DNA from 2 places in the Streptomyces sp. NPDC097129 genome. Region 1 is predicted to be linked to the other one. Evidence: riboswitches for the same ligand, from Rfam matches in the RefSeq annotation. Region 1 holds a riboswitch; the other holds the start of a gene.

Region 1 (4,363 bases):
GCGTCGGCGTGCACGTCGGCCGGGACGTCCAGCATCCGCACGCCCTGCTCGCCGACCCCGCGCCGCACCGCCTCGCGGTCGCCGTCGGACAGCGCGGAGCACACCCACAGCGCCCCCGCCTCCGGCCCGATGGCCGACAGCCCGGACACCAGCCCGCCACCGCCCCGTCTGGCGATGAGCGAGCCGTCGTCGCCCACCGCGTACGAAACCGGGCCGCGGTTGGACGCGACCAGCACCCGAGCCCTCTGATCAGCACCGTGCGTGGAAGCCATACGCCTCAACCTAGCCCGCACCGGAAACCCTCAAACGTGTGGCCGGATCCGGTGGCCGGTCGTATACGCCCCGTTCACACGACTCTTGCGCCAACCGCTTGTGAAGATCCTGTGAACCGTACAAGATGCCGGATACACGAATCGACACGTACGCCAGGGGGGCGGATCTCATGATCGGTACACGTGGCCACAGACGCCTGCGCGGAAGCGGAGCCCGCGGACTCGCCGCACTCGTCGCGGCCGCCGCGCTCGTGCTCACCGGCTGCCAGGCCGACGACACCGACGGCAAGGCCGTCCAGCAGACGACGCCGGCGACCAGCGCCGCGCCGAGCACCTCCGCGCCGGCGCCCGAGCCGTCACCGGCGAGCAGCAGCCCGGCACCGGCGGCCGAACCCACCGTCGTCACGATCAGCGACCACACCGGGACGGCGGTCGGCCGGGCCGTCGCCGCCGCCCGCGCGAGCGGCCTGCGCTACGCCGTCTACCTCCAGGGCACCGGGGCGTCCCTCGACGGCGGCGGACGGACGGCCTCCTCCTGGGGCGCGAGCGAAAAGGTCTGCGAGCAGATCGACGACCCCGACGACCGCGCCCCCTCCTTCGACGTCGCCTTCGTCATCGCCCGGGACGGGCGGGACTGCGGCGGCCGTCTGCTGCACACCCCCGAGCCGACGAAGACCGCCGCCGGCGGGGGATCGAGCGGCGGGACGAGCGGAGGATCGAGCGGCGGGACCACCGGCGGGACCAGCGGCGGGACCAGTGGCGGGTCCGGCGGCGGCAGCAAGACCTGCGCGATCACCAGCCCCGCGGGCAACTGCTACGCCGACGGCCAGTTCTGCGCCAACCGCCACCACGGCCTGAGCACCTACGGCAAGGGCGGCGAGTACCTGACCTGTGAGCAGGACGCGGCGGGCCGCTGGCGCTGGTCCGACGGCCACGCCGGCTGACGGACGCCCGCCCCGCGCCACCGTCCGCGGACGTCCGCCTCACGCCACCGTCCGCGGACGTCCGCCTCACGCCACCGCCCGTGGACGCCCGCCCCGCGCCACCGTCCGCGGACGTCCGCCTCACGCCACCTTCCGCGCCGCGTACTCCGCGATCTCCGTCATCGGGGGGCGTTCCTCCGTGTCCACGGAGTACGTGCGCGGCTCGAACCCGTCCTCGCCCCGCTCGAACTGGGTCAGGGACGGCCGGATCAGGTGCCCGCGGGCCAGCCGGAGCTGGGCGGTGCGGTAGATCGCCGCCGCCATCCGGCCGAGGGCCTGGCCGTCCTGGTGGCGGTGGATGCGCACACCGACGTCGACCTGGGCGAGGGCGTCCAGACCGACCAGGTGCAGGGCGTCGACCAGCATGCCCAGCTCCACGCCGTAGCCGACGGGGAAGGGCAGCTGTTCCAGCAGGGAGCGGCGGGCCGCGTACTCGCCGCCGAGCGGCTGCACGAAGCCGGCCAGCTGCGGCCAGTGCATGTTCAGCAGCGGGCGGGCCATCAGCTCGGTGACCCGGCCGCCCTGGCCGCTCGCGCCGGCCAGCGGACGGTCGTACATCGCCTTGACCAGCTGGACGCCGGGGTCGGTGAGGAGCGGGCCGACGATGCCGGTCACGAAGTCGGAGGAGAACTCCTTCAGGTCCGCGTCGACGAAACACACGATGTCGCCGGAGGTGACCAGCAGGGAGCGCCACAGCACCTCGCCCTTGCCGGGGACGGCCGGGACGCGTGGCAGGATCTCGTCGCGGTGGACGACGCGGGCGCCCGCCGCGGCCGCCACCTCGGCGGTACGGTCGGTGGAGCCCGAGTCGACCACGACCACCTCGTCGACGAGCGGGACCTGCCGCATGAGGTCGTGCCGGACGACCGCGACTATGTCGCCGACCGTCTCCTCCTCGTTCAGCGCGGGCAGCACGACGGAGACCGTCTGCCCCGTGGCGCGTTTGGCGGCCAGGATCTGGTGCAGCGGCCGATCGCTCACGGACCAGGAGCGGGTGCTCAGCCAGCGCTCGACTTCTTCAAGCACGGTGTGCGGCTCCTCACTGTCGTGATCACACCGGCTCACATCGGGTGATCGTGTGATCCATCTCGCGGTTCGGACGGCTATCTCAACTGTCCTGGCCTTCGGTTACAGTCTTGAACAACGCTGATGACCATCGCATGTCGGGGGTCGCACGCGTTCACAACCGAATACCGCTCATCCAGAGGGGCAGAGGGACACGGCCCGGTGAAGCCCCGGCAACCACCCTGATTCCGGACTCGTTCACGCGAGGCTCCCGGCCGGGGAAGGTGCCAATTCCGTCTCACGGCGAGATGCGTCGTGGGGAAGATGAGGAGAAAGGGCCTCGCCTCACATGGCTGCGCAGACAGTTACCAGCACCTCCACCGTCGACCTCGGTCCCGCCGCGGCCCTGAGCTGCCGCGAGTGCGGTCACCGCGTCCCGCTGGGCCCGGTTTTCGCCTGCGAGGAGTGTTTCGGCCCGCTCGAGATCGCCTACGACTTCTCGGCCTACGACACCGAGGAACTCCGCAAGCGTATCGAGGCGGGCCCCGCGAACATCTGGCGTTACGCCCCGCTGCTGCCCGTCCCCGCGGACGTGGCCGACAAGCCGAACATCAACCCGGGCTGGACCAAGCTCGTCAAGGCCGACCACCTGGCCGCCGAGCTCGGCGTGACCGGCGGTCTGTACGTCAAGGACGACTCCGGCAACCCGACCCACTCCTTCAAGGACCGCGTCGTCGCGCAGGCCCTGGAGGCGGCGCGCGCCTTCGGCTTCACCACCCTGTCCTGCTCCTCCACCGGCAACCTGGCCGGCGCCGTCGGCGCCGCCGCCGCGCGGGCCGGCCTGCGCTCCTGCGTGTTCATCCCGCACGACCTGGAGCAGGGCAAGGTCGTCATGGCCGCGATCTACGGCGGCGAGCTCGTCGGCATCGAGGGCAACTACGACGACGTGAACCGCTTCTGCTCCGAGCTGATCGGCGACCCGGCCGGCGAGGGCTGGGGCTTCGTCAACGTCAACCTGCGGCCGTACTACGCCGAGGGTTCCAAGACGCTGGCCTACGAGATCTGCGAGCAGCTCGGCTGGCAGCTGCCCGACCAGCTCGTCGTCCCGATCGCCTCCGGCTCGCAGCTCACCAAGGTCGACAAGGGCCTGCAGGAGCTGATCAAGCTGGGGCTGGTCGAGGACAAGCCGTACAAGATCTTCGGCGCGCAGGCCGAGGGCTGCTCGCCGGTGTCCACGGCCTTCAAGGCCGGGCACGACGTGGTGCGCCCGCAGAAGCCGAACACCATCGCCAAGTCGCTCGCCATCGGCAACCCGGCCGACGGGCCGTACGTCCTGGACATCGCGCGCCGCACGGGCGGTGCGGTGGAGGACGTCACCGACGAGCAGGTCGTCGACGCGATCAAGCTGCTGGCCCGCACGGAGGGCATCTTCGCGGAGACCGCCGGCGGTGTGACCGTGGGTGTCACCCGCAAGCTGATCGAGAACGGTGTTCTCGACCCGACGAAGACGACGGTCGTGCTGAACACCGGCGACGGCCTGAAGACCCTGGACGCGGTCGCCGGCACGGGCCTGACCGCGACGATTCGTCCCAGCCTCGACTCGTTCCGTGAGGCCGGGCTCGCCTAGGGCCTGCATCGTTGAGTTGTGTCTGCGGGCCGGCGGGGGCCGGTCGCGCAGTTCCCCGCGCCCCTATCGGAGGTTTCCCCGTGAGTGTCACCGTTCGCATCCCCACCATCCTGCGCACCTACACCGGTGGCCGGGCCGAGGTGCCCGCCGACGGGGCGACCCTCGCCGAGGTCATCGCGGACCTGGAGAAGAACCACACCGGCATCGCCGCCCGCGTCCTGGACGACCAGGGCAAGCTGCGCCGGTTCGTCAACGTGTACGTCAACGACGACGACGTGCGTTTCGAGCAGGGCCTGGAGACGGCCACCCCGGACGGCGCGGGCGTGTCGATCATCCCGGCGGTGGCCGGCGGCTGCTGACACGAAGAGTTCATCTGATTGCCCCCTCCGTGAGAGAAACGGAGGGGGCAATTCCATGTGGTTAGACGCGGTAGAGTTGGGGAACGCGCCCCGCAATCCTTTCGGCGCGATCTTCGG
Region 2 (4,363 bases), on a different contig from region 1:
CTACCGGCCGGACCAGGTGTCCACGGGCGCCCAGCCCGACTGGTACATGGGCTTCTCCGAGGGCCTGATCCGCTTCATGCCGGGCTGGGAGATCAACTTCTGGGGTCACACGCTGGTCCTCGGTGTGTTCATCCCGCTGGTGATCTTCCCGCTGGTCCTGGTGGCGATCGCGGTCTACCCGTTCATCGAGTCCTGGGTCACCGGCGACAAGCGCGAGCACCACATCCTGGACCGCCCGCGCAACGCCCCGACGCGCACGGGTCTCGGCGTCGCCTGGATGACGGTGTACCTGACCCTGCTGATCGGTGGCGGCAACGACCTGTGGGCCACGCACTTCCACCTGTCGATCAACGCGGTCACCTGGTTCGTGCGGATCTTCGTCTTCGTCGGACCGGTCCTCGCGTTCCTGATCACCAAGCGGATCTGCCTCGGCCTGCAGCGCCGGGACAAGGAGAAGGTGCTGCACGGTCGCGAGACCGGCACCATCAAGCGCCTGCCGCACGGTGAGTTCATCGAGGTCCACGAGCAGCTCAGCCAGGAGGCGCTGCACACCCTCACCGCGCACGAGCAGTACCAGCCGCTCGAGATCGGCCCCACGGTCGACGAGAACGGTGTCGAGCGCAAGGTGAAGGGCGGCGAGAAGCTGCGCGCCAAGCTCAGCGAGGCGTACTTCGGCGAGGAGTCGCAGATTCCGAAGCCGACCGCCGAGGAGTACAGGGAGATCACGAGCGGCCACGGCCACCACTGATCGCTGCGTCAGCCACGCCACGGCCGAAGGGCCCCGTCCGCTGTTCGGACGGGGCCCTTCGGCCGTGTGCGGTCGGCCTTCGGGCCGGCCGCTCGGTGGAACGGTGGTCCGCCGACGGCTGTTCCGCGAGGCGCTGGCCCGGTGACGGGGGCCGAGCGGGAGCGGCCGCGGGCTCGTAGGCCGGGCGAGGTCGCGGGGCCGCGGGGCTCCCGGCGTCCCGGCTCGGGCGGCCCGGGGGCTTGTCGTGCGTGGGCAGGGCCCCGTCCGGTGTTCGGACGGGGCCCTTCGCCGTGTGCGGGGCTGGATAGGGTGGAGGTGTCATTCGATGCGTACGACGACCAGGAGCGGCTGATGAGCGCTGTGACCCCCGCTGGAGGCGACACCGCGGCGGGCCGTTCCTGGCCGCGCGTGCTGAACGGTCTGCTGGAGGGCCGCGACCAGAGCGCCGAGGACACCGCCTGGGCGATGGACCAGATCATGCGCGGCGAGGCCACCGACGCGCAGATCGCCGGCTTCGCGGTCGCGCTGCGCGCCAAGGGTGAGACGGTCGAGGAGATCACCGGTCTCGTCCGGGCGATGTACGACCACGCCAACGTCATCGAGGTGCCCGGCCCCACCGTCGACATCGTCGGCACCGGCGGCGACGGCGCCAAGACGGTGAACATCTCCACGATGTCCTCCATCGTCGTGGCCGGCACGGGCGCGAAGGTGGTCAAGCACGGGAACCGGGCCGCCTCCTCGGCCTCCGGCGCCTCCGACGTGCTGGAGAAGCTCGGCGTCAACCTCAACCTGCCGCTGCACCGGGTGCCCCAGGTGGCGGAGGAGGCCGGCATCACCTTCTGCTTCGCGGTGAAGTTCCACCCCGCGCTGCGCCATGTGGCCGCCGCACGCGGCCAGTTGGGCATCCGCACCACCTTCAACGTGCTCGGCCCGCTGACCAACCCGGCGAAGGTGCGCGCGCAGGCCGTCGGCGTCGCCGACGCCAGGATGGCGCCCATCGTCGCCGGCGTCTTCGCCGAGCGCGGCAACTCCTCCCTGGTCTTCCGCGGCGACGACGGCCTGGACGAGCTGACGATCACCTCCACGTCCCGGGTCTGGGTCGTCCGCGACGGCAAGGTCACCGAGGAGACCTTCGACCCGCGCGACGTCGGCATCGACCTGGCCCCCGTGGAGGCCCTGCGCGGCGCCGACGCCTCCTACAACGCCGAGGTGGCCCGCCGCATGCTGGACGGAGAGCCCGGGGCCGTCCGGGACGCCGTCGTGCTGAACTCCGCGGCCGCGCTGGTCGCCCTCGCGCCGACCGACGCCCCCCTGACCGAGCAGATCCGCGCCGCCATGGCGAAGGCGGCCCTGTCCATCGACTCGGGCTCGGCCAAGCGCACCCTGGACCGCTGGGTGGCGGCCAGCAACTCCTGACGCCGGCCGGTGGCCGTCCCGCGATGCGGACCCGGGTTGCGGGGCGGCGATCACTTCCGTTAGGTTCCTGAACCAGGTCATGAGTGACAGTCATGAGGCCCCGGCCGACTGTCCGGCAACCCTCCGTCCGTGGCGGGGTGCCCCGGGTGAAGACCAGGCCGCAGTCAGCAAGGTCTGCGGCAAGCGCGGACCCCTCGCGAACCCAGGGGTCCTGGTCGTCGAGGAGTCTTCCGTGAGCAAGCGAATGCGATAGGGCCGCCGAGCCCCGCCTCCGCGCACCCTTTTTCCTTCACTTTCCCGCGCTCTGCCGCGCACCCTCACGGGAGTTCCGCCATGTCTGTCTCCACCGCTGCCTCCGCCCAGTCCGTTTGTGCCCCGCTGTCCGTTCTGGGCCGGGATGTCACCGTCCCGCTCGTCACCGGCGGCGAGGTCACCTACGCCGCCCTCGACTACGCCGCCAGCGCCCCCGCACTGCAGCGCGTCTGGGACGACGTGGCCGCGTACGCGCCGTACTACGGCAGTGTGCACCGCGGTGCCGGGTATCTGTCCCAGCTGTCCACCGACCTGTTCGAGAACGCCCGCCGCGCGGTCGAGGAGTTCCTCGACTGCCGCGAGGGCGACCAGGTCGTCTTCACCCGCTCCACGACCGACTCGCTCAACCTGCTGGCCCGGGCGATCCCGGCCGACTGCCAGGTCTTCGTCTTCGAGACCGAGCACCACGCCTCGCTGCTGCCCTGGCAGCACGCGAAGGTCAGCTACCTCAACGCCCCGCGCACCCCGCAGCAGGCCGTTCGGACCCTGGAGCGCGCCCTCGCCGACCGCGACCCTCACGGCCCGGCCCTGGTCTGCGTCACCGGCGCCTCCAACGTCACCGGCGAGCTGTGGCCGGTGCGCGAACTGGCGGCCGCCGCGCACGCCCACGGCGCCCGGATCGTCCTGGACGCCGCCCAGCTCGCCCCGCACCACCCGGTGAGCGTGCGCGACCTCGACGTCGACTGGGTCGCCTTCTCCGGCCACAAGCTGTACGCACCGTTCGGCTCCGGCGTCCTGGCCGGCCGCGCCGACTGGCTCCAGGCCGCCGACCCCTACCTCGCCGGCGGCGGCGCCAGCCGCAAGGTCGCCCGGCGCGAGGACGGGGGAGTGGACGTGGAGTGGCACGACAGCGCCGCCCGCCACGAGGCCGGCTCCCCGAACGTGATCGGCGCCTACTCCATCGCCTCCGCCTGCAAGGCGCTGACCGAGGCCGGCTGGGACACCCTGGTCGCCCGCGAGCAGCACCTGATCACCACGGTCCGCGAGGGCCTGGCCGACGTGCCCGAGGTGAGGATCCTCTCCCTCTTCGGCGACGACGCCCCCCGGGTCGGCGTGATCTCGTTCGTCGTCGAGGGCTGGAACAGCTCCCACTTCGCCGCGGCCCTGTCCGCCGAGTACGGCATCGGCGTCCGCGACGGCCTCTTCTGCGCCCACCCGCTGGTGCGCACCCTGCTCGGCAGCGACCCCCAGACCCAGGGCGAGTGCGGCGCCCCCGAGGCGGCGCCGGGCGAGAAGTCCCTCAACGCCATCCGCGTCAGCTTCGGCGCGGGCACCCCCGACGAGCACGTGGAGCGTTTCGTCACGGCGGTGAAGGAACTGGTCACGCAGGGCGCGAAGTGGACCTACCGCACGGAGGACGGCCGCTGCGTCCCCGCGGTCTGAGGAGCGGGACGAGGCGCGGTCCGAGGCGCGGTCCGAGGCCGTGAAGCGCCCGGGGAGGCGGTGTTCCCTCGGTCAGGAGTCCAGACCGATGGCGAACGCCGCCTCCAGGTCGTGCTGGGAGTACGTGCGGAACGCCACGTGCGTGTCCGTGCCCTCCACGCCGGGGATCTTGCTGATCCGCCCCGGGATGACCTCCGCCAGGTCCTCGTGCTGCCGCACCCGCACCATGGCGATCAGGTCGTACGTCCCAGTGACGGAGAAGACCTCGCTCACCGAGTCCAGCGAGGCGATCTGCTCGGCGATCTCGGGGATCCGGTCCACGCTGGTCTTGATGAGGACGATCGCGGTGATCACGGCTGGTTCTCTCCCTCGGGGGCCGGAGCAGGGGCGGGTTTCACTCTAGTCCCACGGCGGACGACCACCCACGCGACCACGAACCCCAGCCCGAAGCCGACCAGATGCGCCAGATACGCCACCCCCGGCCCCTGCGCGGCGCGCCCCGCC

Evidence for each region. Region 1 has a riboswitch for S-adenosylmethionine ahead of thrC (threonine synthase). Riboswitches for the same ligand answer to the same signal wherever they lie in the genome.
Region 2: it holds a riboswitch for S-adenosylmethionine, as region 1 does, so the genes downstream of both, AC0B9F_RS01435 (aminotransferase class V-fold PLP-dependent enzyme) here and thrC (threonine synthase) in region 1, are expected to answer to the same signal.

The regions. Positions count from the first base shown of each region.
Region 1 covers NZ_JBVOQE010000006.1:58,183-62,545, forward strand. The annotation lists gene AC0B9F_RS18745 (alpha,alpha-trehalose-phosphate synthase (UDP-forming)) at 1-272, opposite strand, end outside; gene AC0B9F_RS18750 (hypothetical protein) at 443-1,216, shown strand; gene AC0B9F_RS18755 (glucosyl-3-phosphoglycerate synthase) at 1,337-2,281, opposite strand; SAM riboswitch class I at 2,450-2,591, shown strand; gene thrC (threonine synthase) at 2,610-3,887, shown strand; gene AC0B9F_RS18765 (MoaD/ThiS family protein) at 3,968-4,246, shown strand.
Region 2 covers NZ_JBVOQE010000001.1:313,351-317,713, reverse strand. The annotation lists gene qcrB (cytochrome bc1 complex cytochrome b subunit) at 1-748, shown strand, start outside; gene trpD (anthranilate phosphoribosyltransferase) at 1,100-2,164, shown strand; SAM riboswitch class IV at 2,240-2,356, shown strand; gene AC0B9F_RS01435 (aminotransferase class V-fold PLP-dependent enzyme) at 2,498-3,859, shown strand; gene AC0B9F_RS01430 (Lrp/AsnC family transcriptional regulator) at 3,932-4,213, opposite strand; gene AC0B9F_RS01425 (rhomboid family intramembrane serine protease) at 4,210-4,363, opposite strand, start outside.